DNA from 3 places in the Arthrobacter sp. 4R501 genome. Region 2 is predicted to be linked to each of the others. Evidence: riboswitches for the same ligand, from Rfam matches in the RefSeq annotation. Region 2 holds a riboswitch; each other region holds the start of a gene.
What was found. Region 2 has a riboswitch for thiamine pyrophosphate ahead of thiD (bifunctional hydroxymethylpyrimidine kinase/phosphomethylpyrimidine kinase). Riboswitches for the same ligand answer to the same signal wherever they lie in the genome.
Positions count from the first base shown of each region.

Region 1: linked by a shared signal. The riboswitch ahead of thiC (phosphomethylpyrimidine synthase ThiC) and the one ahead of thiD (bifunctional hydroxymethylpyrimidine kinase/phosphomethylpyrimidine kinase) in region 2 are both predicted to bind thiamine pyrophosphate.
Region 3: linked by a shared signal. The riboswitch ahead of CXR02_RS18195 (ECF transporter S component) and the one ahead of thiD (bifunctional hydroxymethylpyrimidine kinase/phosphomethylpyrimidine kinase) in region 2 are both predicted to bind thiamine pyrophosphate.

Region 1 covers NZ_PJIW01000005.1:238,875-248,300, reverse strand. Annotated here, with positions in the region: gene CXR02_RS06695 (hypothetical protein) at 1-372, opposite strand, end outside; gene CXR02_RS06690 (VOC family protein) at 486-1,361, opposite strand; TPP riboswitch at 1,480-1,587, shown strand; gene thiC (phosphomethylpyrimidine synthase ThiC) at 1,630-3,399, shown strand; gene CXR02_RS06680 (alpha/beta fold hydrolase) at 3,404-4,138, opposite strand; gene ffh (signal recognition particle protein) at 4,242-5,822, opposite strand; gene CXR02_RS06670 (glucose-6-phosphate dehydrogenase) at 5,911-7,314, shown strand; gene CXR02_RS06665 (P-II family nitrogen regulator) at 7,443-7,781, opposite strand; gene CXR02_RS06660 (ammonium transporter) at 7,778-9,127, opposite strand; gene CXR02_RS06655 (MFS transporter) at 9,355-9,426, shown strand, end outside.
Region 2 covers NZ_PJIW01000003.1:220,906-230,331, forward strand. Annotated here, with positions in the region: gene proB (glutamate 5-kinase) at 1-573, opposite strand, end outside; gene obgE (GTPase ObgE) at 584-2,173, opposite strand; gene rpmA (50S ribosomal protein L27) at 2,290-2,553, opposite strand; gene rplU (50S ribosomal protein L21) at 2,615-2,923, opposite strand; gene thiD (bifunctional hydroxymethylpyrimidine kinase/phosphomethylpyrimidine kinase) at 3,196-4,794, opposite strand; TPP riboswitch at 4,777-4,874, opposite strand; gene CXR02_RS04060 (Rne/Rng family ribonuclease) at 4,976-8,260, opposite strand; gene CXR02_RS04065 (vitamin K epoxide reductase family protein) at 8,715-9,389, shown strand.
Region 3 covers NZ_PJIW01000020.1:67,847-77,272, forward strand. Annotated here, with positions in the region: gene CXR02_RS18180 (hypothetical protein) at 1-734, shown strand, start outside; gene CXR02_RS18185 (energy-coupling factor transporter transmembrane protein EcfT) at 783-1,577, opposite strand; gene CXR02_RS18190 (ABC transporter ATP-binding protein) at 1,574-3,223, opposite strand; gene CXR02_RS18195 (ECF transporter S component) at 3,223-3,873, opposite strand; TPP riboswitch at 3,939-4,080, opposite strand; gene CXR02_RS18200 (heme-degrading domain-containing protein) at 4,137-4,679, shown strand; gene CXR02_RS18205 (DUF4235 domain-containing protein) at 4,721-4,984, shown strand; gene mnhG (monovalent cation/H(+) antiporter subunit G) at 5,095-5,517, opposite strand; gene CXR02_RS18215 (monovalent cation/H+ antiporter complex subunit F) at 5,507-5,785, opposite strand; gene CXR02_RS18220 (Na+/H+ antiporter subunit E) at 5,782-6,327, opposite strand; gene CXR02_RS18225 (Na+/H+ antiporter subunit D) at 6,324-7,931, opposite strand; gene CXR02_RS18230 (Na(+)/H(+) antiporter subunit C) at 7,928-8,521, opposite strand; gene CXR02_RS18235 (Na+/H+ antiporter subunit A) at 8,518-9,426, opposite strand, start outside.

The DNA.
Region 1 (9,426 bases), on a different contig from region 2:
CTGCTGGACATACGTCCGGGCCTCGGCCACGCCGAACGGCATGTCATCCTGGGCGGCCCACTTTTCAGCGACGTCGTCCAGGACATGGCCTTCGCCTTCAGTCTCGTAGCTGAGCAGGTCCGCGAGCGCACGCACCATGGCCGGCGGGACCCCGAGGAGGGAATCGCTGGCCACGTCAACCATGGCCAGTTCGTAGTCCGCGCCACCGGCGTGCACAGCAACGCCGGCAAGGTCGCCAAGCTGCTCGATTTCGAAATCGCTGATTCCGGGAATCCGCAGGGCCTGGCCCGCCGGGGAGCCGCCTGCATCCAGGACGCCCGCCCGCTTCAGCGCGGCATCGTGAGTGGAAACAAAAACTTCAGTGAAACCCATGGGAACAGCCCTCATTCCGTCGACGGTGCGGCCTGGAAGGGCAGCAGCAAGTGCCGCCCCGGCCGTTCAGAATCAGCCTAGTACAAGGCAGGCCGCATATTTGGCAGCCGCACTCAGCGGACGGTGGCACGGATATTGTTGCGCCACGGGTCCTCGAAGCGAAGCTCGGCGCCCGTGTGGTGCGAGGCCACACCGGCGACCTTCAGGCGGTCCGCGAGCGCTCCGACGTCATCCCCGGAAGGGACCTCGATGAGCACTTCGCCGAGGCCCAGGGTGTCCTTGCGGGGACCGGCTCCGCGGCTGTTCCAGACGTTCATGGCCATGTGGTGGTGATACCGGCCCGCGGAGACAAACAGTGCCTGCCCGTGCCAGCCGGCGGTCTTTTCGAAGCCCAGCGTGCCGACGTAGAAATCGTGCGCTGACTGGACGTCGCCCACCTGGAGGTGGACGTGACCCACGCCGGCTTCGCTGGCCCGCTGGCCTGCCACGGATTCCTGGGTCAGGTGCTGCTCGAGGTAGCGCTTCGGCGGCAGTGCCAGGCTGTCCATCACTACATCTTTCCCGTTCCACGACCAGTTTTCGCGGGGTCTGTCCCAGTACAGTTCGACGCCGTTGCCTTCGGGGTCATTGAAGTAGAAGGCCTCGCTGACGAGGTGGTCGGCGCTGCCGGTGAAGGACCGGGGTTCGTACTGGGCGGCGGTGGCTACCGTGGCGGCAAGCGAAGCCTGGTCGTCAAACAGCAGTGCGGTGTGGAACAGCCCGGCCTCTCCCCTGCCAGGCAGATTCAAAGACGGGGCGGCCGCGAGATGGACCAGCGGGCGTTGAAGGCGGCCAAGATAGACGCCGCCGTCCTGTTCCGCGACGATCTCCAGGCCGAGCGCACGCTGGTAGTAGTCGGTCATCAGCTTCATGTTGCCCACCTTGAGCATCACGGTGCCCATGGAGAGGTCGGCAGGAAGGAGATCCCGGCTGGTGGCTTCTGCAGTCATTTGAAAACTCCCGGTCCGTTGGCCTTCGGATGGAAGGCGGCTATACTTCCAATTTACTTGAAGCTTCAATTTAATTCAAGCGTTCCTCCAAAATCCTGCAGCGGCTGTGGTAGCTTCGACTTGACCACACGGGAGCCCTTGCAGGGGCTGAGATCGGGCTGACGCAGCCTGCGACCGTTGAACCTGTCCGGGTAATGCCGGCGAAGGAAGTGAGTATTCATTGAATACACAAGAAACACAGCTGATCCCTGCCCAAAATGAAGCCGACGTGGATCAAACGCTCCAGCCTGAAACCCAGTCACTGAAGTCCCACTCGCTGGCGTTTATCAACGATGAGGCCACCGGGATCCGGGTACCCGTGACCGAGATCGCGCTGGAACCGTCGCCGAACGGGGAGGCGAACGGGCCTTTCCGGACCTACCGCACGGCCGGTCCGGGCAGTGATCCGGTGGTGGGCCTCAACCCGTTCCGCTCGGAGTGGATCGCCGCCCGCGGCGACACCGCGCCGTACAGCGGACGGGAACGGAACCTGCTCGACGACGGCAAGTCGGCAGTGCGCCGCGGCGCCGCCTCTGCGGAGTGGAAGGGCGCGCAACCGGTGCCCCGCCGCGCCGTCGAAGGCAAGACCGTCACCCAGATGCACTATGCGCGGCAGGGTGTCATCACCCCCGAGATGCAGTTCATCGCCCTCCGCGAGAATTGCGACGTGGAACTGGTCCGCAGCGAGGTGGCGGCCGGCCGGGCCATCATCCCCAACAACATCAACCACCCGGAATCCGAACCGATGATCATCGGCAAGGCCTTCCTGGTGAAGATCAATGCCAACATCGGCAACTCGGCCGTGACCAGCTCCATTGCCGAGGAAGTGGACAAACTCCAGTGGGCCACGCAGTGGGGAGCTGACACGGTGATGGACCTGTCCACCGGCGATGACATCCACACCACCCGGGAATGGCTCATCCGCAACTCTCCCGTGCCCATCGGTACGGTGCCCATTTATCAGGCGCTGGAGAAGGTCAACGGCGAGGCCAACGCCCTGACGTGGGAGATCTACCGGGACACCGTCATTGAGCAGTGCGAGCAGGGGGTGGACTACATGACCATCCACGCCGGTGTGCTGCTGCGTTACGTGCCGCTGACGGCCAACCGCGTCACCGGCATCGTCTCCCGGGGCGGCGCGATCATGGCCGGGTGGTGCCTGGCGCACCACCAGGAGAACTTCCTGTACACCCACTTCGACGAGCTGTGCGAGATCTTCGCCAAGTACGACGTCGCGTTCTCCCTGGGCGACGGACTGCGCCCGGGGGCGACGGCGGACGCCAACGACGCCGCCCAGTTCGCCGAGCTGGACACCCTGGCTGAACTGACCCAGCGGGCGTGGGAATTCGATGTGCAGGTCATGGTGGAAGGTCCCGGGCACGTCCCGTTCCACCTGGTGCGGGAGAACGTGGAACGCCAGCAGGAACTCTGCAAGGGCGCCCCGTTCTACACGTTGGGGCCGCTGGTCACGGATATTGCCCCCGGCTACGACCACATCACGTCCGCCATCGGCGCCACCGAAATCGCCCGGTACGGCACGGCGATGCTTTGTTACGTCACGCCCAAGGAACACCTTGGCCTGCCGAACAAGGACGATGTGAAAACCGGAGTGATCACCTACAAGATCGCCGCCCACGCAGCAGACCTTGCCAAAGGCCACCCCGGCGCCCATGAACGGGATGATGCCCTGTCCAAGGCCAGGTTCGAGTTCCGCTGGCGCGACCAGTTCGCGCTGTCCCTGGACCCGGTCACGGCTGAGGCCTTCCATGACGAGACGCTGCCCGCCGAACCGGCCAAAACCGCCCACTTCTGCTCCATGTGCGGCCCGAAGTTCTGCTCCATGAAGATCAGCCAGGACATCAGGGACGAATACGGTTCCGCCGATTCGCAGGCGGCCATTGCCGAGGCCTACAGCGGGATGCGCGAAAAGAGTGCGGAGTTCCTGGCCGCCGGCGGAAAGGTCTACCTCCCCGAGCTTCGGATCCCGGCCGGGAACTGACGGCTCAGGAAGCCTGAACCGAGCGTGACCTGCCGACGTCGGCGATGAAGGACCGGATGGCACGGTCACCTTCGGCAGAGTCCTGGGGCCGGTGTCCTCCCGCAGCGATGCGGTGCAGGGCACCGGTTTCCTGCAGATATCCGGCGATTTCCTCGTAGAGCGGTTCCCACCCACCCGTAAGGACCATGGTGGGGACGCCCGGAACTATGTGCAGCGGGGCCTCCCAGGACGGCGCCTGCAACCGGAGCCGGCGCGCCGACCGTTTTTCCTCCGGCGTGGCGGGCTCCTGCAGGTCCGCCGCGAACATTCGCCGCACGAACTCACGTTGGAAGTCTTCATCGCTGAGCTGGTGCCGGACGTCGAACAGCGGTTGCATCAGGGCGCGGTGCGCGGCCGTGGCCGGCAGTTCGGCGGTTAGGGACAGGCACGCCGGTTCTACCAGCGTGAGGGAATACACCAGTTCGGGGCGTTCGACGGCAGCCATCATGGCCGCAATCGCGCCCTCGGCGTGGGCAACAACATGGCCCCCAGCGGCCCCGCGGCCGTCATCGGCAAGTGAGCGCAGGATGATGGCGGTATCTACGGAGAACGAGGACTCCACGGGTTCAGCGACGGGGTCAAAACCGTGCCGCCGCAGGAAGAGGGCGTCGTACGTCAGGGCCATGCCGTGCTGGCGCAGCCACGCCGCGGCACCGAAAGGTCCGGCGCCGTGCACGAACACTACCCGCTGTTTGAACATGACCCAACCCTATTCCACGGCACCGACATCCCAATTGGGCAGCAGCCAGTGTTGTTATGAGTGCCCACAACGACGCCTGCTGCTACCCAGTCGGGAGGGGTGGTTACTTGCCGAGGAACTTGTCGAATCCCTTGGGCAGGTTCAACTGCGAAGGGTCGAAGTCGCCGCCCTGCTGGCCGAACGCCGCCCCCGTGGGAAGAGCCTTCGCCCCGCCGGCCCGACGGGCCTCGGCGTCCTTGAGCTCCTGGGCAGCCTTGGCAGGGTTGCCTGAGCGGGCCTTCTTCTTCGGGGCGTTCTTGCCGCCCTTCCGCGCACCGCCGGGGCCGCCCATGCCGGGCATCCCTGGCATTCCCGGCATACCGCCGCCCTGGGCCATCTTCTTCATCATCTTCTGGGCCTGGCCGAAGCGCTCCAGCAGGCCGTTGACCTCGGAGACATGCACGCCTGAACCTCTGGCGATGCGTGCCCGGCGGGAGCCGTTGATGATCTTCGGGGCGACTCGTTCGTGCGGCGTCATGGAACGGACGATCGCTTCGACCCGGTCGATCTCGCGCTCGTCGAAGTTCTCCAGCTGCTCGCGGATGTTCTGCGCTCCGGGCATCATCATGAGCATCTTCTTCATGGAGCCCATGTTGCGGATCTGCTGCATCTGGGAGAGGAAGTCGTCCAGGGTGAAGTCTTCCTGGTCGGCGAATTTCTTCGCCATCCGGGCGGCTTCGTCCTTGTCCCAGTTCTTCTCGGCCTGCTCAATCAGGGTGAGGACGTCACCCATGTCCAGGATGCGGGAGGCCATGCGGTCCGGATGGAACAGCTCAAAGTCATCCACGCCTTCGCCGGTGGAGGCGAACATAACCGGCTTACCGGTGACCGACGCAACCGAGAGTGCGGCACCGCCGCGGGCGTCGCCGTCGAGCTTTGACAGCACGATTCCGGTGAAGTTCACACCCTCGTCAAACGCCACAGCCGTGTTCACGGCGTCCTGCCCGATCATGGCGTCGATCACGAACAGCACTTCATTGGGGACGATGGCGCGGCGGATCTCGCTCGCCTGCTCCATCATCTCGGCGTCAACACCGAGGCGCCCGGCGGTGTCGACAATGACGACGTCGTGCAGCTTCTGGCGCGCTTCCTCGACACCGGCGCGGGCGACGGCGACCGGGTCACCAGCGGGGTGCTCGAGTTCCGAAGTGGCTCCGGGGTGCGGCGCGAAAACGGGCACGCCGGCGCGGTTGCCGACAACCTGTAGCTGGGTGACGGCATTGGGCCGCTGGAGATCACATGCCACCAGCAGGGGGCTGTGGCCTTGCGCCTTGAGCCATTTGGCGAGCTTGCCCGCCAGGGTGGTCTTACCGGCACCCTGGAGGCCGGCCAGCATGATGATGGTGGGACCGGTCTTGGCAAGGCGGATCCGGCGGGTCTCGCCACCGAGGATCTCAACGAGTTCCTCATTGACGATCTTGACGATCTGCTGGCTGGGGTTCAGCGCCCCCGATACCTCTGCCCCGAGGGCACGCTCGCGGACGCGGGCCGTAAACTCACGCACCACGGGAACGGCGACATCGGCATCCAGGAGGGCGCGGCGGATCTCCCGGACTGTGGCATCGACGTCGGCCTCAGTGAGGCGGCCCTTGCCACGGAGATTCTTGAAGGTTGCTGTCAACCGGTCAGAGAGTGAATTGAACACGCGCCGCGCACTTCTTTCAGTGGATTTACAGGGGGGACTCGACTATCTAGGGTACCAAGTCGGGCTTGCCGGATGGCATGCTGGCAGGGTGACCAGCCAAACCAGTGTAAAAACCCTGCTCATTCTGGGTGCCTCAGGCGATCTGACGGGACGCCTCCTGCTCCCGGGACTGGCCCGGCTGGTGGCGAGCGGCCGCGCCGATGGCCTAACCCTGGTGGGCGCCGGCTCCGATGCCTGGACGCCGGAACAGTGGCGAACCCGGGTCCACGAAGCCTTCGCCCCCGCCGTGGAGGCCGCCGACGCGGCTGGCAAGAAGGCACTCACCGCCTTGGCGGAAGCTACTCCCTACCACCAGCTGGATGTTACGGCGGATGGAGCCCTGGCGGCCTTGTTGGCAGGCCTGGAAGGCCCCACCGCGATCTATTTTGCGTTGCCTCCTCATGTCAGCCAGCTGGCCTGCGAGTCCCTGCACCGCGACCAGGTTCCGGCCGGAACACGGCTGGTGATGGAGAAGCCGTTCGGCGCAAGTGTTGCCTCGGCCCGTTCCCTCAATCACACACTCGCCGCGCTGGTGGCGGAGGACCACATTCACCGGGTGGACCACTTCCTGGGCAAGGCGACGGTGCTCAACATCCTGGGCCTGCGCTTTGCGAACAATTTCCTGGAACCCGTCTGGAACCGCGAGCATGTGGAGAAGGTCGAGATCATCTTCGACGAGGACCTGGCACTGGAGGGAAGGGCGCGGTATTACGACACCGCCGGTGCCCTGCGCGACATGATCCAGAGCCACCTGCTGCAGATCATGGCCCTGATGGCCATTGAGCCTCCGGCCACCATCGGGGAGCGGGACCTCCGGGACGCCATCGCCGCTGTGCTGCGCGCCAGCACCATCAGCGCGCCGTACGCGAACTCCACCCGCCGGGCCATCTATACGGCGGGTTCGATTGCCGGCCGGGACGTCCCGGATTATGCGCAGGAAGAAGGGGTGGACGCAGCCCGCGGGACAGAGACCCTGGCGGAAGTCCGGGTGGACATCGACAACTGGCGCTGGGAGGGGGTGCCGTTCATCCTGCGGTCGGGCAAAGCCCTCGGGGTGAAACGCAAGGAAGCTGTGGTCACGTTCCGCCCCGTCCCGCATCTGCCGGCAGGATTCACCGGCGTGGACTCCCCCAACCAGCTGCGGATCGGCTTCGGGCCGGATACCCTGGCGTTCGACGTAGACGTCAACGGCCCCGGCAGCATCTTCAGCCTGAGCCGCACGACGCTGAATGCGGAGCTGAGCGCGTCTGAGCTGCTGCCCTATGGCGAAGTGCTGGAAGGCGTCCTGAGCGGCGACCCGCTGCTCTCCGTGCGCGGCGACACCGCGGAGGAATGCTGGCGGATTCTTGAGCCGGTGCTGAAGGCCTGGCAGCGGGGCGCTGTGCCGCTGGAAAAGTACGACGCCGGTTCGGCCGGTCCCGCCGGATGGCCCGGTTCCGCGGCGGCTGGGTAAGCGCTGGCTGGCTAAGGCTGGCTGGCTATGCCAGAACAAACAGAGCGGGCAGGGAACCTTTCGAGGTTCCCTGCCCGCTCTTTCGTTTGGAACAGTCTGCTTTGCCGATCAATCAGCTTCCGGCACTGCTAGATGGCGGCGACGCCGCGTTCGCCAGTCCGGACCCTTACCGCTTCGAAGACGTCCACGGTCCAGACCTTGCCATCGCCGGCGCGGCCGGTGTTGGAGCTGGCGATGATGACGTCCAGGATGTCATCGGCCTGTTCGTCCGTGGCGAGGACTTCAACCCGGATCTTGGGCAGGAGGTCCACGTTGTATTCAGCTCCGCGGTAGACCTCCGTGTAGCCGCGCTGGCGGCCGTAGCCGCTGGCCGCGCTGACCGTCAGCCCCTGGACGCCGTAGGACTCCAGGCCTTCCCGGATGGCTTCGAGCTTCTCCGGGCGGACGATGGCTGTGATCAGTTTCATGCTTCCACGCTTTCCTTGCCCGCTGCCGGTGCGGTCTTCTTTGCGCCGGCTGCTTCGCCGTCAGTGGCCGAACCCTTGCCCTTGATCAGTTCGTGGAGCGGCTGGAAGCTCCCGCCGTGGCCGCCCACTCCGAACTCGTACGCCGTCTCGGCGTGCAGGCTGAGGTCAACACCAACGACTTCCTGCTCCTGCGAGACGCGGAAGCCCATGGTCTTGTGGATGGCGTAGGCGATGATTGCGGTGAGGATTGCCGAGTAAGCGATGGCGATGCCTGCTGCTGCGAGCTGGGCCCAAAGCTGAGCCGGACCGCCGCCGTAGAAGAGGCCGCCGCCCACACCGTCGGTGGGGAGGGCGATGAAGCCCAGGGCAACCGTTCCGATGATGCCGGAGACAAGGTGAACGCCCACAACATCCAGGGAGTCATCGAAGCCCCAGCGGAACTTGAGACCGACGGCCAGGGCCGAGGCGACACCGGCGATGACACCGAGGCCGAGCGCGCCCACCGGGCTGACGTTGGCACAGGCCGGGGTGATGGCGACCAGGCCGGCAACCACACCGGAGGCGGCACCAAGGGAGGTGGGGTGGCCGTCGCGGATACGTTCGGTGACGAGCCAGCCGAGCATTGCCGCGGCCGGGGCTGCGAGGGTGTTGATCCAGATCAGGCCGCCCTGCTCAGCAGTGGTGGCGGCGCCGCCGTTGAAGCCGAACCAGCCAAACCACAGGATGGCTGCACCGAGCATCACGAACGGGATGTTGTGCGGGCGGTGGTTGGGGTCCTTGCCGAAGCCGCGGCGGTTGCCGATGATCAGGACCAGGACGAGGGCTGCCACACCGGCGTTGATGTGGACCACGGTGCCGCCGGCGAAGTCGATGGCCGGGCCGAGTGCCTGGCCAATGGCGCCTTCAGGGCCGAAGAGGCCTCCGCCCCAGACCATGTAGGCCAGGGGGCAGTAAACGAGGGTGACCCAGACGGGGACGAAGAGGGCCCAGGCGCCGAACTTGGCGCGGTCAGCGATCGCGCCGCTGATGAGGGCGACGGTGATGATGGCGAAGGTGGCGGCGTAGCCGACCTTGATGAGCCCGTCCGGGGTGGTGATGCCTTCAAGGCCGAACGTGGCGAACGGGTTTCCGACAATCTGCAGGAAGCCCTCGCCGGAGCTCATCGAAGCGCCCCAGAGGACCCAGACCACGCCGACCATGCCGATGGAGATGAAGCTCATCATCATCATGTTCAGTGCAGCTTTGGCGCGCGTCATGCCGCCGTAGAAAAATGCCAGACCTGGTGTCATGAACAGCACGAGTGCTGCTGCCACCATGAGCCATACGTGACCTGCGGTAAGTTCCATGGTGCACGTCCTCCCTATGATCGATGCTGCGGAGTGCTCCGCCTTACTAACGCCTTTTGCGTCCTGCATCGAGTCTGTCTCTGCAGTGTTTCGCCCGCGGAGGATTTACATTGCCGGATTGTTACAACAACCTCCCGGAAGTAAATGGTGCATATCTGGCTTGTTACGGTTATGTTTCACCACTGCCGCCGACCACCGGCTGCCTATCTTGCAAGGATCCCCGCCCCATGACGGCAACATCACGCGTGAGCCGCGCCACAACACGGATCTTGTCCGTTATCCGCCCGCAGAGGCCCACT
Region 2 (9,426 bases):
CGAGTCGACGTCGGACAGCAGGATCAGGGCGTCAGCACGGACCAGATGGGCCACGAGCGCTGAGAGCCTGTCGTTGTCGCCGAAACGGATCTTGTGCGTGGCGACCGTGTCGTTTTCATTGACCACCGGCACAACGCCGAGGTTGAGGAGGCGGTTCAGTGCACGGAACGCGTTCGCGTGGTGGCTGCGACGCATGAGGTCATCTGCGGTCAGCAGCACCTGGCTGACCGTGACGCCGTGGGCGCCGAATGCATGCGTGTAGCGCGCCATGAGCAGGCCCTGGCCCACGCTGGCGGCGGCCTGCTGGGTCGCGAGGTCACGCGGACGCTTCACCAGGCCGAGGGGCGCGAGCCCTGCGGAAATGGCTCCCGAAGAAACCAGGATAATTTCCGTGCCGGCGTTATGTTTGGCGGCCAGGACATCTGAGAGGGCGGTCAGGGACTCTTCCGAGATGCCGCCCTTGATGCTGGTCAGCGACGACGACCCTACTTTGACAACAATCCGGCGGGCCCGGGCGAGCACACTGCGGTCGTCTTTGGGTTCCTCGATGATTACTGCGGACTTTTCGGTCATTTCAGCGGCCTCACTCGTCATCTTCAACGCCCAGCCCACTCTCGGTGACAGGCTTGGCAGCGCGGCGCCCGCTGACCGATTCGGTCCAGATCCCGGCCTTGCGCTCGGCCTCGAGCTCGGCGCGGGCGGCAGCCTTGGCATCCTTGCGTTCCTGCTGCTCGTCACGCTTCTGGCCACGTGTGGGACGGTCGCCGACGTCCGCGAAACGGATATCCGTGCCACGCGGTGATGCGAGCATTTCGGCTCCGGCGCTCATGGTGGGCTCCCAGTCGAAGACAACGCCGTCATCTTCGCCAATCACGACTGCGTCGCCCGGCTTGGCGCCCTGCTTGAACAGTTCGTTTTCGACGCCGAGCTTGGCCAGGCGGTCAGCTAGGTAGCCGATGGCTTCCTCGTTGGTGAAGTCGGTCTGCTTGACCCAGCGGACAGGCTTGTCGCCCAGGACGCGGAAGAGCGGCTCGAGGTTCTTTTCCTCGCGGCGGATCTTGAAGCCGGCTTCGTTGACGGCGCGGGGCCGCAGGATGGGCGGCTGGACCTTGGGCGGGGCGGCCGCGAGGGCGGCACGGGCGGCCTGCACGATTTCCGCCATGGCGAAGCCCAGCTGGCGGAGACCCTCGTGGCTGGTGGCCGAGATCTCGAAGACCCGGTAGCCGCGTGATTCGAGTTCCGGGCGGACAAATTCAGCCATGTCCTTGCCGTCCGGAAGGTCCACCTTGTTCAAGGCGACCAGACGCGGACGGTGGTTCAGCGGAACCACTTCGCCGTCGGCACCCGCGAAGCTCATGTCTACGGAGTACTTTTCCAGCTCGGCCTCGATGATGGCCAGGTCTGCCAACGGGTCACGGTCCGATTCCAGCGTGCCGCAGTCCAGTACATGCACCAGGGCGGCGCAACGCTCCACGTGGCGCAGGAAGTGGTGGCCAAGGCCCTTACCTTCGCTGGCGCCCTCGATAAGGCCCGGAACGTCTGCAATGGTGAAGCGGACGTCGCCGGACTGGACAACACCCAGGTTCGGGATCAGCGTGGTGAAGGGGTAGTCGGCGATCTTGGGCCGCGCAGCGGACATGGCCGCGATCAGGCTGGATTTGCCGGCAGAGGGGAAACCCACCAGCGCGATATCCGCGATGGACTTCAGTTCCAGCACAATGTCACGGGCGTCACCCTCGATGCCCAGCAGGGCGAAGCCCGGGGCACGGCGCTTCTGCGAGGACAGCGAAGCGTTACCCAGGCCGCCCTGGCCGCCGGCGGCCGCCACGTATTCTGCTCCTTCGCCGACCAGGTCCGCCAGGACGGTGCCGTCCTTGGATTTGACCACGGTGCCGTCGGGCACGGGCAGGATGAGGGTCTCGCCATTCTTGCCGCCGCGCCAGTCGCCCATCCCGGACCCGCCGTTGGTGGCGTGGCGGTGCGGGGAGTGGTGGTAGTCGAGCAAGGTAGTGGTCTGGTGGTCAACGCGCAGGATGACGTTGCCGCCGTCGCCGCCGTTACCGCCGTCGGGTCCGCCCAGTGGGATGAACTTCTCCCGGTGGACGGAGACACAGCCGTGGCCGCCGGTACCGCCGGATACGTGCAGTACTACCCGGTCTACAAAGCTCGCCACGTGGATCTCCTCAGTGCTGTTTCCTGGACGCCCAAGGGCGCCAAGACGATTGTAATGCGGTTAAAAGAATAGTGGAGCGGACCAAATGGCCCGCTCCACCGTTTCAGAACTATTTGTTACTCTGCAGCTGCAGCAGCAACGATGTTGACTACGCGGCGACCGCGGCGGGTGCCGAACTGGACGGCTCCCGGGGCCAGTGCGAACAGTGTGTCGTCGCCGCCACGTCCAACGCCGGCGCCCGGGTGGAAGTGGGTGCCACGCTGGCGAACGATGATCTCGCCTGCGGAAACTACCTGGCCGCCGAAGCGCTTGACGCCGAGGTACTGGGCGTTGGAGTCACGACCGTTGCGAGTGGAACTCGCGCCTTTTTTATGTGCCATTTGAAATGCCTGCCTTTAAATTCTGGGGAATCTGCTGAAGAACCTGAACAGTAACGAAGAGTTACTTGATACCCGTGATCTTGACCTTGGTCAATTCCTGACGGTGACCCTGGCGCTTCTTGTAACCGGTCTTGTTCTTGAACTTCTGGATGACGATCTTCGGACCACGGAGGTCTTCGAGGATCTCAGCCGTAACCGTTACCTTGGCCAGGTCCGCAGCAGCAGAGGTGACTTTGTCACCGTCTACCAGGAGCAGTGCGGGCAACTCAAAGGTGCTGCCGGCTCCACCGGGGACGCGGTTCAGGGTAACGAAGTCTCCAACGGAAACCTTCTCTTGGCGGCCGCCTGCGCGGACAATCGCGTACACCACTTGGGAACTCACTTCTCTCGACGTTTATTACTAAATTTGCGTGCTGAACCCTGTTCCATAATTGGCTGGGTTCTCGCTGTGCCTCAACGCCGTGGGGTCGTAACCCAAGTGTTGGCGTAAGCACCGAAGATCTAGAATACGCTAATTTTGCCTTCGGCCGCAAATGAGGCTGGTTACGGCAGGTTGTCTGTGATAGGACCCACAAGCAGGTACTGCACTGACAATCCAAAACCGTGCCTGACTATCGTACAGGCCACACGGGCCGCAGTCTGTCAGGAATGAATTCGCGGCGCGTCGAAGAATTCCACCTCGAACCGGCACGACTGCCTGAAAGCCACCAGCATCGCCGCCCGTTCATCCGCGGAAGCACTCCGGCCGGCGTCGTCAGCCAAGGCGATGGCGTCACGCGTGGCCTGGGCGAAATCCTCGTCAGCATAGGCCCGCAGCCAGTCGGCATAAGGATGTGCTGCCGGTGCACCCGCAGCCAGGAACTCCGCGTGGAGAGTCTGCCCCACTTCGGCATACAGCCAGAAGCACGGCAGTACCGCCGCCACGAGGACCGAGTAGCTGCCGGAGGCAGAGGCCGCCAGCAGGTGGTCCACGTAGGACTTGGTGACAGGTCCGAGGACGGAGTCCACTGTCCTGGTGCTTAGCCACGTGCGGTGCAGTTCGGACTCGACCTCAAGGCATTGCTGGGCCGACTTCGCCCAGAATAGCTGGGCGGCTTCCGTGGGCGCCAGCGCGCTGGCCCGGGCAAGGACCCGCGAATAGCCGTTGAGGTAGATGGCGTCCTGGGCGAGGTAATAGGCGAACTGTTCCTCAGCCAATGTGCCGGCCGCCAGGTCGCGGATGAAATCCAGCCCGTAGATGGCTGCAAGATCCGGCTCCGACGCCCGCCGCAGCGTCTCTGCGAATTCGCCGGCTGCCGGAACCTGTTGCATGTGGTGGAAGTGGTTGATGGGGCCGTTGCCCGCGCCCACCTCAAGTTGGTCAGCGGCCTGCAGCGCGCCCACCAGCCAGGGCTTCACTTTCCGCAATGAGGCTTCCCAATCCCCCAGCCGGGCCTGGGCCGTGGCCATGGCCGATGACAGCGAGCAGCCGGTGCCGTGGCTGTTGCGCGTGGGGATCCTGTCCCCGCTCACTTCCACCACCTCCCGGGCGAGCAGCCCGGCAGCGTTGACCAGGGCATCCGGGCACGCACCGCCGTCGAGATGGCCGCCCTTGACCAGGACGGTGGCGCCGGTCGCTGCGGACAACCGCTGCCCCTGCCCGAGCGCGTCGTGCCATTCCCTCGCCTGCGGCTCCCCCAACAGGATGGCCAGTTCCGCCAGGTTGGGGGTGATCAGGTCCGCGAGCGGGAGCATCTCCCGCAGGGCCGCCTCGGCAGACTCCTGCAGCAGCCGGTCGCCGCTCGTGGCCACCATCACCGGATCAAGAACGACGACGGCGGGACGCACCTTTTCCAGCCAGTCGCGGACCACTCCTATCACCGCAGCGTCGCCCAGCATGCCGATCTTGACCGCGTCGATGGTGATGTCATCGCTGATGGCATCAAGCTGCTGGCCAAGGAAGGACGCCGGCGGGACGTGAACCGCCTGGACCCCCTGGGTGTTTTGGACCGTCAGCGCGGTGATGGCCGCCATCCCGTAGCCGCCAAGGGCCGCAATGCTTTTGAGGTCGGCCTGGACGCCCGCGCCCCCTGAAGGGTCCGATCCGGCAATGGACAGCACCCGCGGAACGTCACGCAGCACCCGGACCGCAGAAGAGCGGCCTGGTGCGGGCTGGACCTCAGCCCGGGTTGCTGGGGTTTCCGGCAGGGCCGCCGCGGGCGTTGCAGGAGGAAGGACAGAAGTTGAAGCCAAAGGAGACATCCCTTCGCCGGTGCTAACCGGACAGGTTCAACGGGTGTGGATCTCAGCCGGCTCTCTGCGCGGCACCCCGTGTCAGTCACCAGCCTAGCGTTCCTCGCGACTTAACGCCGGACGCCCGGACGCAGCCTGTGATTCACAGGCACGTCCGGGCGCCGTTGTATTGGCTTGCCCTACTGTTTGGTCAGAGCTCCGAGGCCGGAACTCCTACGCCCAGGATGATGGGCGCGTTGGCGGCAACCGGTTTGTCGGCCACAGGAGCCTTGACGGGTTCCGGGGCCTTGGCGGCGTGGGTGTGTCCGGCGGCAGCCGCGGGAGCGGCTTCGTGATGCTCTACGGACGTGGCGTTGGCTGCGCCCTGGGCACGGCTGGCACTCCGGTTCCGCCGGGGACGGCGGGCGCGGGGCTCCTCGGTGTGGTCGGAGTAATCCCTCTCCGCCGCGGCTGGCTGCTGCTGGCGGGCAGGTTCGGCCGCCCGGCTTTCAGTTGCATGAACTGCCGGCGGCGTGCTTTCCGCTACAGGAGCCGGCTCACCAAGGTGGGCGAAGGCCTCCGCGAGGCGGTCAAGTGTCAGGGCAGGTGCGTGCGGCTGGTCATCGTGGTGCGCAACGAACGGAAGCACCACCTGCTCGCCGCCGAATGTCAGCACTGCGGCCGGGCGGCCGTTGGAGTCCGTTTCGGACTGCCCAACCGGAGCCGGCACCGGAGCCGCAGGCTGCCGGCCCGCGGCAGCTGATGCGTGCGCCACCTCGTCGTCATGCAGATGCGCAGCGTGGGCTGCGGCCGCAATGTTCGCAAGCGCTGCCCGCGTGGCCTCCGCCTTCGCATGGCGCTCGGCATCGCTGGCTTCCGGGTGGACCGTGTGGATCTGCACCGGAGCTGCCGGTGCTGTTTCCAGCGGCTGGCCACCCCGTCCGCGGCGGCGCTTCCGGTCAGTGCGGCCACCCGGCTGGCTGTCCGGGCGCTGGCTGTCAGTCCGCACGCTGTCAGTGCGCTGGGCTTCCGGGCGGCTGTCTACCCGCTGCACGTGGTGCTCCGCGGCTACCGTGTTGGCGCGGCGGTGTTCCACGGGGTCGTCGTGGGTGACAATTCCGCGGCCTGCACAGGTTTCACACTGCTCGCCGAAGACTTCCAGGAGCCCGGTGCCCATGCGCTTGCGCGTCATCTGCACGAGGCCCAGCGAGGTCACTTCGGCCACCTGGTGCTTGGTCCGGTCGCGGCCCAGGCATTCCACCATGCGGCGCAGGACAAGGTCGCGGTTGGATTCGAGGACCATATCGATGAAGTCGATGACGATGATGCCGCCGATGTCGCGGAGCCGGAGCTGCCGGACCACTTCTTCAGCTGCCTCGAGGTTGTTCTTGGTGACGGTTTCCTCGAGGTTGCCGCCGCTGCCGGTGAACTTGCCGGTATTGACGTCCACCACGGTCATGGCTTCGGTGCGGTCAATGACCAGCGAGCCGCCCGAAGGCAGGAAGACCTTGCGTTCCAGGGCCTTGTGGATCTGCTCATCGATCCGCCACGCAGCGAAGATGTCCTGGTCCTTGGTCCACTTTTCCAGGCGGCCCACGAGGTCCGGGGCCACGTAGGTGACGTAGGCCTCGATGGTGTCCCAGGCCTCTTCACCGGAGACGATCAGCTTGGAGAAGTCCTCGTTGAAGACATCACGGACCACCTTGATGGTGAGGTCAGGTTCGCCGTAGAGCAGCTCCGGCGCGAGAATCTTGGTGGACGTGGACTGGCTTTCGATGCCCTCCCACTGCGCGCGCAGCCGGTTGATGTCGTGCGTGAGCTCCTCTTCCGAGGCGCCTTCGGCAGCGGTGCGGACGATGACGCCGGCGTGCTCCGGGAGGCGGTCCTTGAGGATGCGCTTGAGGCGGTTTCGCTCGACGTCGGGCAGTTTGCGGGAGATGCCGGTCATGGAGCCGCCGGGCACATAGACCAGGTAGCGGCCGGGCAGCGAGATCTGGCTGGTCAGCCGTGCACCCTTGTGGCCCACGGGATCCTTGGTGACCTGGACCAGGACGGTGTCGCCGGACTTGAGCGCGTTTTCGATCCGGCGCTGCTTGCCTTCGAGGTTAACTGCCTCCCAGTTCACTTCACCGGCATACAGGACGGCGTTGCGGCCGCGTCCGATGTCAACAAACGCCGCTTCCATGGACGGCAGGACGTTCTGCACCTTGCCGAGGTAAACGTTGCCGATCAGGGAGTCCTGCTGGGTCTTGGAAACAAAGTGCTCGGCCAGGACGCCGTCTTCGAGGACGCCGATCTGGATTCTGTCGTCGCGCTGGCGGACGATCATCTGCCGGTCAACTGATTCGCGGCGGGCCAGGAACTCGGCCTCGGTGATGACCGTGCGGCGGCGGCCCGTGTCGCGGGATTCGCGGCGGCGCTGCTTCTTGGCTTCGAGGCGCGTGGAACCCTTGACAGACGTGACGCGGTTGTTGACCGGCGCTTCGGTCGCGGCGCGCGGCGCGCGGACACGGGTCACCGTGTTGGGCGGGTCGTCGCCTTCTCCTCCGGTCAGTTCCAGATCCTGGTCGCCACGGCGACGGCGGCGACGACGACGGGACGTCACGCCTTCATCGGCCTGCCCGGCGGACTCCTCTTCGGTTTCTTCGGCTGCGCCTTCGTCGCCTTCGTTATCACCGTCAGCATCGCTTTCGCCTGTGCGGCTGCGGCCACGGCGGCCACGGCTGCGGCGCCTGCGGCGGCCGTTGGCGTCGTCCGCTTCGCCGTCTTCGGCGTCGTCCTCTTCCGGCTCTTCAACCGCGGCAGCAACCGGCGCGGGGCGGACCACGGTGCTGAGGTCGGGGGCCTGGAAAAGCACCGATGTGGTGGACGCCGGCTCAAGGAAGAGTGAACTGAACGGGCTGGCAGTCTCAGCAGCAGCCGGCTCGTCAAGCGGCGCGGCGGCAGCGTTGACCGGGGCAGCGTTGACGGGGGCAACGGCGGCTGCTGCGGGCGCGGCGGCGGCCGCAGCGGCGGCTTCCTCTGCTTCCGGGGCCGGCGTTGCTGCAGTTTCAGGGGCTGCCTGCTCTGGAACTGCCTGTTCCACGGCCGCGGGTGCGACGTCGGGGGCCGAGGTTTTGCGCGTGGCCACGCGGCGGCGGCGGACAGGCTTGGTCTCCGCTGCAGCCTCGGGGGCTGCGGCTGCAGCCTCGGGTTCGACGGCGGGCTCTACGACGGTCTCGGTAACAACGGCGGCAGGTGACTCCAGAACCTCAGCAGCGAAGGCCGGCAACGGTTCGGCGGTCTCGACCTTCTTACGTGCGCGGGTGCGGCGGACCGGCGCCTTAGGCTCCGGTGCGGCGTCCGTCGCAGGCTCAGCCTCGGCTGACTCCTTTACCGGTGCGGAGTCTGCGGCCTTCGGCACTGCCTTTCGGCGTGTCCGGGTGGCCTTCTTGGGCGCTTCCGTGGCCTCGGCGACGGCTTCATCATTAATGGCTGGTGTTTGTTCGTTTTCCATATGTGGCAACACTCCTGCCCCTGACGTACCGCCACATCCGGCACCCATTGGGGCACATATTGTCAAAACCCGCGGGCGTTGACAGAAGTCAAGTGGATACTCCCAGGTTCGCACCGGCAGAGGGGTGCGGCAGCCCGTGGGAGCCGTCGGCTGTGTCCTGAAACCCGTTGTTCTACACGCCACAACCAGGTGCCGACCAATGGAATTGCGGGAAGCCGGATCAGAGAATCCGAAGCCTGCCCTGCTCATCATTGGCGGTCTTGAAACAAGCCACCGGACCGGAGTCCGAATGTGGGTCGGCCTCCAGCCATGTTCATTCTCTCACACCCGGGCTGAAAGGCGGCGGAACCACGGGCAACGGATCGGTACCTGACGGCGCTGACTGAATGCTGCTTCCAGCCACCGGCGTTACAATCGGGGCAAGGAGCACCCGAAGCAAAGGACGCCACACACCATGCCCAGCATTTCCTCCCACGGCACCGACACGCCGGCTGCCTCCCCTGCGGCGGAGCCGTTTCCCGCCACGCCCGGGACTGTGCCGCCGATGGCACGCAACCGGCCCCTCGGCTGGCTGATGGTAGTCACCGGCGCCATCGGCTGGCTTGCCTCGGGGGCGCTGGTCCTGGAAAAGCTCGCTGTCCTCGAGGATCCGAATCACGTAACGGCCTGCGACGTTAATCCGTGGATCTCCTGCGGCCAGGTTATGCAGACGTGGCAGAGCTCGGCGTTCGGGTTCCCCAACATGTTCATTGGCATCGTCGCGTTCGCCGTCATCATCACCGTGGGCATGGCCCTGCTCTCCGGCGCCACGTTCGCACGCTGGTACTGGGCAGGACTCCAGGCCGGCGTCACGCTCGGCTTCGCGTTTGTGGTGTGGCTCTGGTCCCAGGCCCTCTACGACATCCACATCCTGTGCCCGTTCTGCATGATTGTCTGGGCCGCGATGATCCCGCTCTTCGTCTGGGTAACCATCCGAAACGTCGTCCACGGCATCATCCCCGTCCCGTCAGGTGCAGCACGCGTGCTGGGCGAATCAGGTTGGATCATCACGGCGTTGCTGTACGTGGCAGTCATCGCCAGCATCTTCTTCGCGTTCATCCAGGTGTTTGCCGGAACCTCAGGCTTCTAACGCGGACCCCGCACAAACGCACAAAAGGCGCCAACGG
Region 3 (9,426 bases), on a different contig from region 2:
CCGCCCCTTCACCGGGTGAGGGCGCCGAGCAAGCACTGGGCAACGATGTCTCGTGGCCTCAGTGCAACAAGGCGCTTCCCGCCGCTCCAGCTTTCGGGATCGTGGGCGTAAACAATGGCCTGGCCAGCACCACTAACCCCTGCCTCGCCGAACTGCTCCGCTGGGCCAAAGCCATCACGGTGAACCCGACCGATCAGCCGTCCGTGGCCCTTTACGTCAACACCGCCAACCCGGGGCACGCAGGCTCCTGGTGGCCGACCAGTAATAACTACCCCGCAGCCCACGCTGTATCCAACCCCTACGGCACCTGCAAGGACAAGGACGTTGCCCCGGCGTGCGCATACATGTACGGCTACGCCAAGGCGTACGACGACGCCTACATCCGCGGCATCAGCAGCCCCTCGGACTACCTGTGGTGGCTCGATGTTGAAACAGGCAACAGCTGGTCCCTCGACCAGAATGCCAACCGTGCCGTCCTAGAAGGTATGACCGACTTTTTTCACAGCATCGGCGCCGACGTCGGCATCTACTCCTCGGCCTATCAATGGGGACAGATCGTGGGCAGCGTCAGCAGCTCCAGCAACCTTTATACCCTGCCCAGCTGGCTGGCAGGCGCCCGCACGGCCATCGGAGCCACGGCCAACTGCTCGAATGCGCCGCTAACCCCCGGCGGCACGGTCACCCTGACCCAGTTCGTCTCCAGGGGCTTCGACTACGATCACTCGTGCATTTAGCAGGCACAGCGCGCCGTAGCCAGAATCCAGAAGCATGGCCCGCCCGGACTAGCGCCAGACGAAGTTCCAGGTCCCCATTACTGCCGCGGAAACCACTGCAGCCGCCGCGATCAGCACGCCGCCCGCCAGGACCCAGGCGTCCAACGGCGAGTACGTGGATTCCCGCGCCCACGTCCGCTGCCCGGTGCCAAAACCGCGCGCTTCCATGGTGATGGCCAGCCGGGACGCCCGGCGGATGGCCTGGACCAGGAGCCCGAAGCTCTGCCCGAGGGTGGCCCGCAGCCGTTGCAGCGGGCTGCCCTGCGAGCCCACGCCGCGGGCCCGCCGCGCCATGCCGATGGTCTGCCATTCCTCAGCCATGAGTCCCACCAGGCGCATCGCGGCCAGCGTGCCGAGGACAAACCGGTGCGGCAGCCGGGCCTTCTGGGCCAGCGCATCGGCGAGGTCGGTGGGGTCCGTGCAGGTCATGAGCAGGATCGCCGGAAGGGCTATCGCGAGGCCTCGCAGCATAAAACCGATTCCCAGCTGCAGGGAACCTTCGCTGATGGACCAGATGCCGACGTCGAGCAGTCCAGCGCCGCTGTCCGCCGCGACGATCGCCGTGCTCCAGCCGCCCAGGGCTGCCGCGATGATGAGCGGCCAGCCCCGTTGCCACAGCAAGCGAAGGGTGAGGCCGGCCAGCGGAAAGAGCGCCAGCTCGGCCGCAAGCGCCACCGAGGCGGACACCCAGTCGATGGAGAGCGCCAGCGCCAGGGTGATGAGGAAGACGACGGCGAACTTGGCCAGCGGGTTGGCGCCCGTCAGCAGCGCGTGGTTGCCGCGGAGGGTCAGGGCATCCCTCATGCCGCACCTGCTTCCTGGCGGGCGCCACCGCGCGAGGCCGGGCCAAGCCGCAGTTCGGCCCCGCCCAGGACTGCGCTGAATTCCTGGTCGTGGGTCACGGAAACCACGGAGGTCCCGGCGTCGAGCAGTTCTGAGAGGAACGAGGCGAGCTCGGCCCAGGTGTTGGCATCCTGGCCGAACGTCGGCTCGTCGAGCACCAGCACACGCGGGTGCGCCGCGAGGACGGTGGCCACCGACAGGCGCCGCTTTTCGCCGCCCGACAGCGTGTACGGATTGGCGTCCACCAGGTGCGTCAGGCGCAGCCGTTCCAGCAGCTCATCAACCCGCTCCTCGCCATGCCCCAGGTGCCGCGGGCCGAACATCAGCTCGTCCAGCACGCGGCCGGTCACGAACTGGTGCTCAGGCTCCTGGAACACGGTTCCGATGCGGGAAATCAGCTCGTTGGCTTTCCATTTGAAGGGATCGATCCCGGCCCCCTCGGAAAGCTCGACGGCGGCTGACACCTTCCCCGCCACCGGCGCCAGAAGCCCGGCGAGTGTCAGCGCAAACGTTGACTTGCCGGCGCCGTTGGGCCCCGTGACGGTGAGTGCCTGGCCGGAACGGACCTGGGCCGTGATGCCCAGCTGCACCGGTACCGGCGGGATGGTCCGGAAGCCGCGGCGCCGCGGACGCTCGCGGGAGACGGCCAGGTCCTCGGTAGCCAGCAGCAGGTCACCTGAGCCTGTGGACACGCGGCGGCGGGTTGCCGGAACGTAGCCCGGCACCCAGACGCCTGCGCCGATCAGCATGTCCCGTGCCTCCGCGAGCACCTGGTCCGGCGGCCCGTCCAGCAGGACTGCGGACGTAGCGGGGGAAGCAGCGGAACCCGCTGCCGAGCCCGGCTGCAGCACCACAATCCGGTCCACCAGGTCCTTCCAGACGGACACGCGGTGTTCCACCACAACGAGGGTGGCACCGGTTTTGTCCAGGCAGCGGCCCACGGCGTCGCGGACTTCCAGCACGCCAGCGGGATCCAGGTTCGCGGTGGGCTCATCCAGCAGGATCAGCCCGGGCCGCATCGCGAGGATCCCGGCCAGCGCCAGGCGCTGCTTCTGCCCGCCGGACAGGGCCGACGTCGGGTGGTCCAGCGGGAGCCGGCCCGCACCAGCGCCGCCGTCGGCGTTCAAACCGGAGCCGGCATCAGCGCCGTCGCTGGCGTTCAAACCGCCGCCCCCGGCACTCCGCAGCCCGACGTCGTCGAGCGCTTCATGGACGCGCCGCCAGATCTCGTCCCGTGGAACGGCGAGGTTCTCGGCGCCGAAGGCGACGTCGTCACCTAGGCGCGACAGAACAACCTGCGTTTCCGGATCCTGCTGCATCAGGCCCGAGCGGCCGCGTTGCCCGCGGGGCACCACACCGTCGATCAGCAGCGAACCGGTTTCGTCGGCGTCGTCCTCTTCATCCCCCAGTACCCCTGCGAGCGCGTGCAGCAGCGTTGACTTGCCCGCGCCCGACGGGCCCAGCAGCAGCACCCGCTCGCCGGGAGCGATGTCGAGGTCGAGCCCTCGGACGGCGGGGGCGGAACGTCCGGCATGCCGCCAGCCCCAGCCACGGGCGGACACCGCGGCGGGGCGTACTCCGTAAGCGCCGGCGTCGGAAGCGGTCATCAGTTGAAGACGGGCTCCGACGCTGCCTTCCGGGACGCGAACGAGCTCAGCACGCCGGTCCTGGCCAGGCCGCGGGTGGCGATCCAGGACAGCGCGCCCGCAATCACCGCGCCGGAGATTGTGCAGAACACGATGTACGCGAGCTTGTCACCGGGCTCGTAGGCGATGTTCCAGCCCCACGGCAGGAACGAGTCATTGAGGCCGCAGAACAGGCCCGCGCCGGCACCGGCCAGCAGCGCGGCGATGAGGTTGTACTTCTGGTGCAGGAAGGACTTGAACCGGAAGTTGCCGTATACCAGCAGGAAGAACACCAGCTCGGCGCCCAGGCCCTGCAGGAGTCCGGAGATCAGCACCGTGGCGCCGTACTGCGAGCCCATGATGAGTTCGCCGGTGGCGGCCACCGCTTCGCAGAAGAGCGCCGCGCCGGGTTTGCGGATGATGAGCATGCCCAGCACTGCCGGGATCATCCAGCCGCCGGCGATCAGGCCGGTCAGCGGGGGGTAAACGGCGTTCATGGGGGCGGAGACGATGCCGGCGCCCTGGGACCAGGCCCAGAAGATCACGCCGCCGGTGATGGCGATGAGTGCCGCCACCACGATGTCCACAACGCGCCAGGTATTGCCGGTCTTTTTGATTGCTGCAGTTGTCATTTTGGTCCTCCTGAGGAACAGGAGGGGAAAGTGCCCCGGCGTGCGGCGCTGCCGCCGTTTCCGGACACTTCGAGAACTCGACTCCCTTGCGCCGGTACTAACCGGATCAGGTTCGAGGGTCTGCGGCTGTCCGCACTCTCAGCGCCCACCTGCGGTTCCCTGGCAATGCCAGTGATGTCCGACGGCGGCGCTCCCCTGTCGTAATAAATCTGCCCTGATGGGCGTGCTCCAGTTTACACCGCGGGCGGGGTAGATTGTGGGCCATGACTGCCAACAACCCGACTGTGACTGCGTTCAATCCCGATTCGACGGTGCCCCAGCCGGCGGGGCTGCTTGAGGCCCTGATTGCCCGGGTCGGAGCCGAGATCAACGAGCTGCAGTTTCCGCATTTCAGCAAGGACGACTCCCTCAACCTCGGGCTGCTCCTGGTGGAGCTGGGCAAGAGCCGGAAGCTGCCTATCGCGATCGACATCACCAAGGGCGAGCAGGTCCTTTTCCATGTTGCCCTGGACGGCGCCACCCCCGACAACGAGCACTGGATCCGGGCCAAGCAGCGCACCGCCGCCAGGTATGAGATCCCGTCGCTGCTGGTGGGCCTGCGCGGCAGGCTGCACGGCGGCCGGATCGAGGACCACGGCTGGTTCGACGAGTCCACCTACGCCCCGCACGGCGGCTGCTTCCCCGTCTACGTCGCCGGTGTGGGTGCAGTGGCCACGGTGACGGTCTCGGGCCTGCCCCAGCAGCAGGACCACGATCTGGTGGTGGAAGCCCTGCGGGAGATTCTGGAGTCCATGCAGCCGGGTTAGGCTAAAGGAAGTCCCGGATCCGCTCACAAGGAGTTCAACGAATGAACCTGTTCATCAAGCTGCTCGGCACTGCAATCAGCATCGGCGCCGGGTTCGTCGGCACCAAGGTGGTCAATACCGTGTGGGAAAAGTCCACCGGCCGGAAGCCTCCCACCGGCAAGGACGAAGACACTCCCACCACCCTGCGCTCGGCCCTGACGTTCGCGCTCATTTCGGCCTCGGTCAGCACCATCATCCAGGTGCTCGCCAACCGCGGCACCCAGCGGGCCATCACCCGCTTCGCCAAGTCCCAGGACATCGTCTGACCGCATCACCATCCCCTGAGTTTTTGTCCAGATAATCGGTTCAACCCGGCCGAGATACCCGATTATCTGGACAAAAACTCACACGGGACGCTGGGGCTGCGCGTGACGCTTCAGTCCCGCCGGCCGCCGTCGGACGCTTCATCCCTGGACGACTCATCCCGGGCCGATCGGGCCGCCTTCTGAACCACGGCTTCGAGTTCATCGGAGCTGAGCAGCTCACGGTGCAGGTGTTTGGTCCGGTAACCGGCGCGGCCCACCATATGGGCGGAAACCGGCACCGTCAGCAGCTGGAAAATCCAGGCCACCAGCAGCACCGGCCACACCCACCAGGTGCGCAGCTGCAGGCCGATGGCCGCCAGGAGCAGGAACAGCCCCAGCACCTGGGGCTTGGTGGCCGCGTGCATGCGGCTCAGCAGGTCCGGGAAGCGGAGCAGGCCCACGGCGGCGGCGAGCGACATGAGGGCACCCGCCACCAGGAACACCGCCGACACAGTATCGATGACGTTGTCAACCACGCTGGCGTCAGGATTCATTGGCTTGCTCCCGCCGGTCGGCCACGTAGCGCGCCACGGTTACCGACCCGATAAAGCCGACCACGGACAGCGCCACTAGCAGCATCAGGTTGTTCAGGTGCCGGTTGACGGCCATGTCGATGCACAGGGCCGCACCGAGGATCGCGAGCAGGACGTCGGAGGCCAGCACCCTGTCCAGCAGCGACGGGCCGCGGGAGATCCTGATGATGGCTCCCGCCGCTGCCAGCGAAAGAATGACTGCCGTGACAGCCAGGACAGTCTGCATCATGCTGCGGCCTCCTGCCGGATTGCTTCGAGTTCTTCGCGGGTGCCCATGATCCTGATCAGGCCCGCTTCGATGGAGCGGACTTCCTGGCGCAGGTTCTCGACTTCTTCCGGGCTGCTGACATTGAGCGCATGGAGGTACAGGGTGGACGTTGACCGGTCCACTTCCACCACCAGCGAGCCCGGGATCAGCGAAATCACGTGCCCGGTGGCGGTGACCATCAGGTCCTGGTGGCTCCTCAACGGCACCGCGACGACGGCGTTGATGACCCGCGGGCCGCGGACAGCCGCCAAGTACATCACCTCAACGCTGGCTGCCGCCACCCTGCCCAGGAAACGCAGGGCAAATGGCACTGCATAAAGAATGTTGAACCTGCCGCTGAGTTCCACCGGCGGCAGGTAGAAGATCCGGGCCACGAGCACGGCCAGCAACGCGCCGAAGAGCAGGTTGCCGGGGCTGAAGTCCTGCCACAGGGCGCCCCAGACAATCACCAGCCATACCAGCAGGGGCAGTTCCTGGCGGAGGGAAATCCGGCGGCGGCTCATTTGCCCCCACCGTTCTTCAGGGCCAGCGGGGGAACGTCCGTGTCCTCGCCCAGCACGGCCTGGATGTAGGCGGACCTGTCCAGCATTTCGTGGGCGGCCTGGTCCGAGACAGTGAACAACGGGCCCGCAAAAACAGTGAGTGACACGCCCAGGACCACCAGGCCCAGGGTTGAGCCCACCATGGTGCGGGGCAGCAGCGTGACGTTTTTGCGGCCGGCCCGGCTGCCCGTATCCGAATCCTCCGGCTCGGCCAGCAGGACGGGGTCCGGGTGCTCGGCGTCCGAGGGCTTGCGCCAGAAGGCGCGGTTCCAGACCCGCGCGACGGCCAGCAATGTCAGGAGGCTGGTGACCACACCGCCGACCACCAGGGCGTAGGCCAGGGGTGTGCCCAGTTCGATGCCCGCCTGGATGAGCCCCACTTTCCCCAGGAAACCGGAGAACGGCGGGATCCCGGCAAGGTTCATGGCGGGGATAAAGAAGAGCAGGGCCAGGATGGGTGACAGCTTGGCGAGGCCTGCCAGCCGGTCCACGGAGGAGCTGCCGCCACGGCGCTCGATCAGGCCCGTAACCAGGAAGAGGCTGGTCTGGATGGTGATGTGGTGGGCCACGTAGAACACGGCGGCGCCCAGCCCGGCCACCGAGGACATCGCCAGGCCGAACACCATGTAGCCGATGTGGCTGACCAGGGTGAAGGACAACAGACGTTTGATGTCGCTCTGGGCCAAGGCACCCAGGATTCCCACCACCATGGTCAGCAGCGCCGCCACCATCAGCGGGGTGTTCAGGCTGTCCCCGGGGAAGAGCAGGGTCTCCGTGCGCACCATCGCGTAGACGCCCACTTTGGTCAGCAGGCCGGCGAACACGGCGGTGACCGGCGCCGGCGCCGTGGGGTAGGAGTCAGGCAGCCAGAACGAGAGCGGGAACACGGCCGCCTTGATACCGAAGGCCACCAGGAGCATCACGTGCAGCAGGGTCCGGGTTCCCTCGTCCAGGTCCGCGAGCTTGATGGCGAGGTCGGCCATGTTCACGGTTCCGGTGGCGCCGTAGACCATGGCGATGGAGATCAGGAACAGCACCGAGGACACTACGGAGACCACCACGTAGGTGACGCCGGCGCGGATGCGGGGGCCGGTCCCGCCCAGTGTCATCAGCACATAGCTTGCCGTCAGCAGGATCTCGAAGCCGACGTACAGGTTGAACAGGTCCCCGGACAGGAACGCGTTGGAGACCCCGGCCACCAGGATCAGGTAGGTGGGGTGGAAGATCGACACCGGCGCGTCCTGGTCGCCGTCGGCCATGCCCTGCCCCGTGGCGTAGACCAACACAGCGAGGCTAATGGCCGACGACACCACGAGCATGAGGGACGAGAACTGGTCCACCACCATGGTGATGCCCCACGGCGGCAGCCAGCCGCCGATGGTCACGGCGGCCGTTCCGCCGTCCCACACGGAGGCCAGCAGCAGGCACTCCAGCAGGAGGGTCAGGGACAGCACGCCGATGCTGACCGTGCGCTGGGCGCGGGAGTGCCGGATCAGCAGGAAGGCCAGGGCGGCACCGAGGACGGGAAGTATGACGGCGAGCGGGGCAAAACTTGCGATGTTCACTTCACACCTCCGTCGGGACCAGGGGTTACGTTCCGCGAGCCGGGTTGCTCTTCAGCGGCGGCATCCGCGGCAGGAATCTTCTTGGCACCGGCCGTGACGGAACCCCCGGCCCCTTCCGGGCCGTCCGCCGCCGTGGGGTGGTTCGAGACCGTGCTCCCGTCGCCGCCAAGCATGGTCAGGGGAAACTCGGAAGTCTCGGCCGGGATCGGTGCGTCGTCCTCCGCGTCGAAGCGGGGGGTCTCGGCGACGCGGAGGTCCTCGACGTCGTCCTGGATCTCGTCCTGGCGGGCCAGGACCCACGTGCGGTAGATGATGCCGAGCATAAATGCCGTCACGGCGAAGGAGATCACGATCGACGTGAGGATCAGGGCCTGCGGCAGCGGGTCCGCGTACTCATGCGCGCCGGTGTCCTTGTTGTACAGGGGCGCCAGGCCGGCATAGCCGCCGGTGGCCAGGATCAACAGGTTAGTGGCGTTCGCCAGCAGCATCAGCCCGAGCAGGACCCGGGTGAGGCTGCGTTCCAGGATCAGGTAGATGCCGCACGCATACAGGGCACCCATCACGGTCAGCAGGGTCAGGTTGACGCTCATCCTCGGCCCCTCGCAGTGGTTTCGGAGGGGACGCCCACGGGTTCCCGCACCTGGGCAGTCGCAGGGGCGTCGTCGTCTGGCGAGTCCTCGGCAGGCGCAGTTCTCTGCTCTTCGAAGTGTTCGTCGATCTCGGAGCCCAGGCTGCGGAGGACGTCCAGCACCAGGCCGATCACCACAATGTAGACGCCGATGTCGAAGATGGTGGACGTAACGAACTTGATGTCCCCGAACACCGGCAGCCAGAGTTCGATGATGGCGGTCTGGAATACCTGGCCGCCCAGCAGCAGCGGCACCACACCGGACGCCGCCGCAGTGGCGAGCCCGATCCCCAGCAGCGTTCCCGCGCCGACGGGCGTGGCCTCGCGCAGTTCGAACCGGCCGCCGGCCAGGTAGCGGATGGCCAGGGCAAGTCCGGCAGTCAGGCCGCCGGCGAAGCCGCCGCCGGGCAGGTTGTGGCCGGCCAGGAGGAGGTAGAGCGAGAAGATGATCAGGGAGTGGAAGATCAGCCGCGTGACCACTTCAAAGATGATGGAACGCCGTTCCGGTGCCAGGGTGCGCCCCGCCACGATCCAGGCATCCCGGGCGGAGGCGGCGAATTTGCGGCTGATGGCCAGGGCCGCGGCTTCCCGCGACCCGGGATCCACTGCGACCTGGCGGCCTACGCTGCCCTCGGCAATGGTTTCAGAGACCCTGGTCCGGTCGCCGCGGCCGCGGACGAAGATGAGGCTGGCAACACCTGTGGCGGCCAGTGCAAGGACGGATATCTCACCGAAAGTGTCCCAGGCGCGGATGTCCACCAGGGTCACGTTGACGATGTTCAGCCCGCCGCCGCCTTCATAGGCAAGGCGCGGGAATTCCAGGGACACGGGGACGGCCACCCGGGCGCCCATGGCGTGGATGGCGGC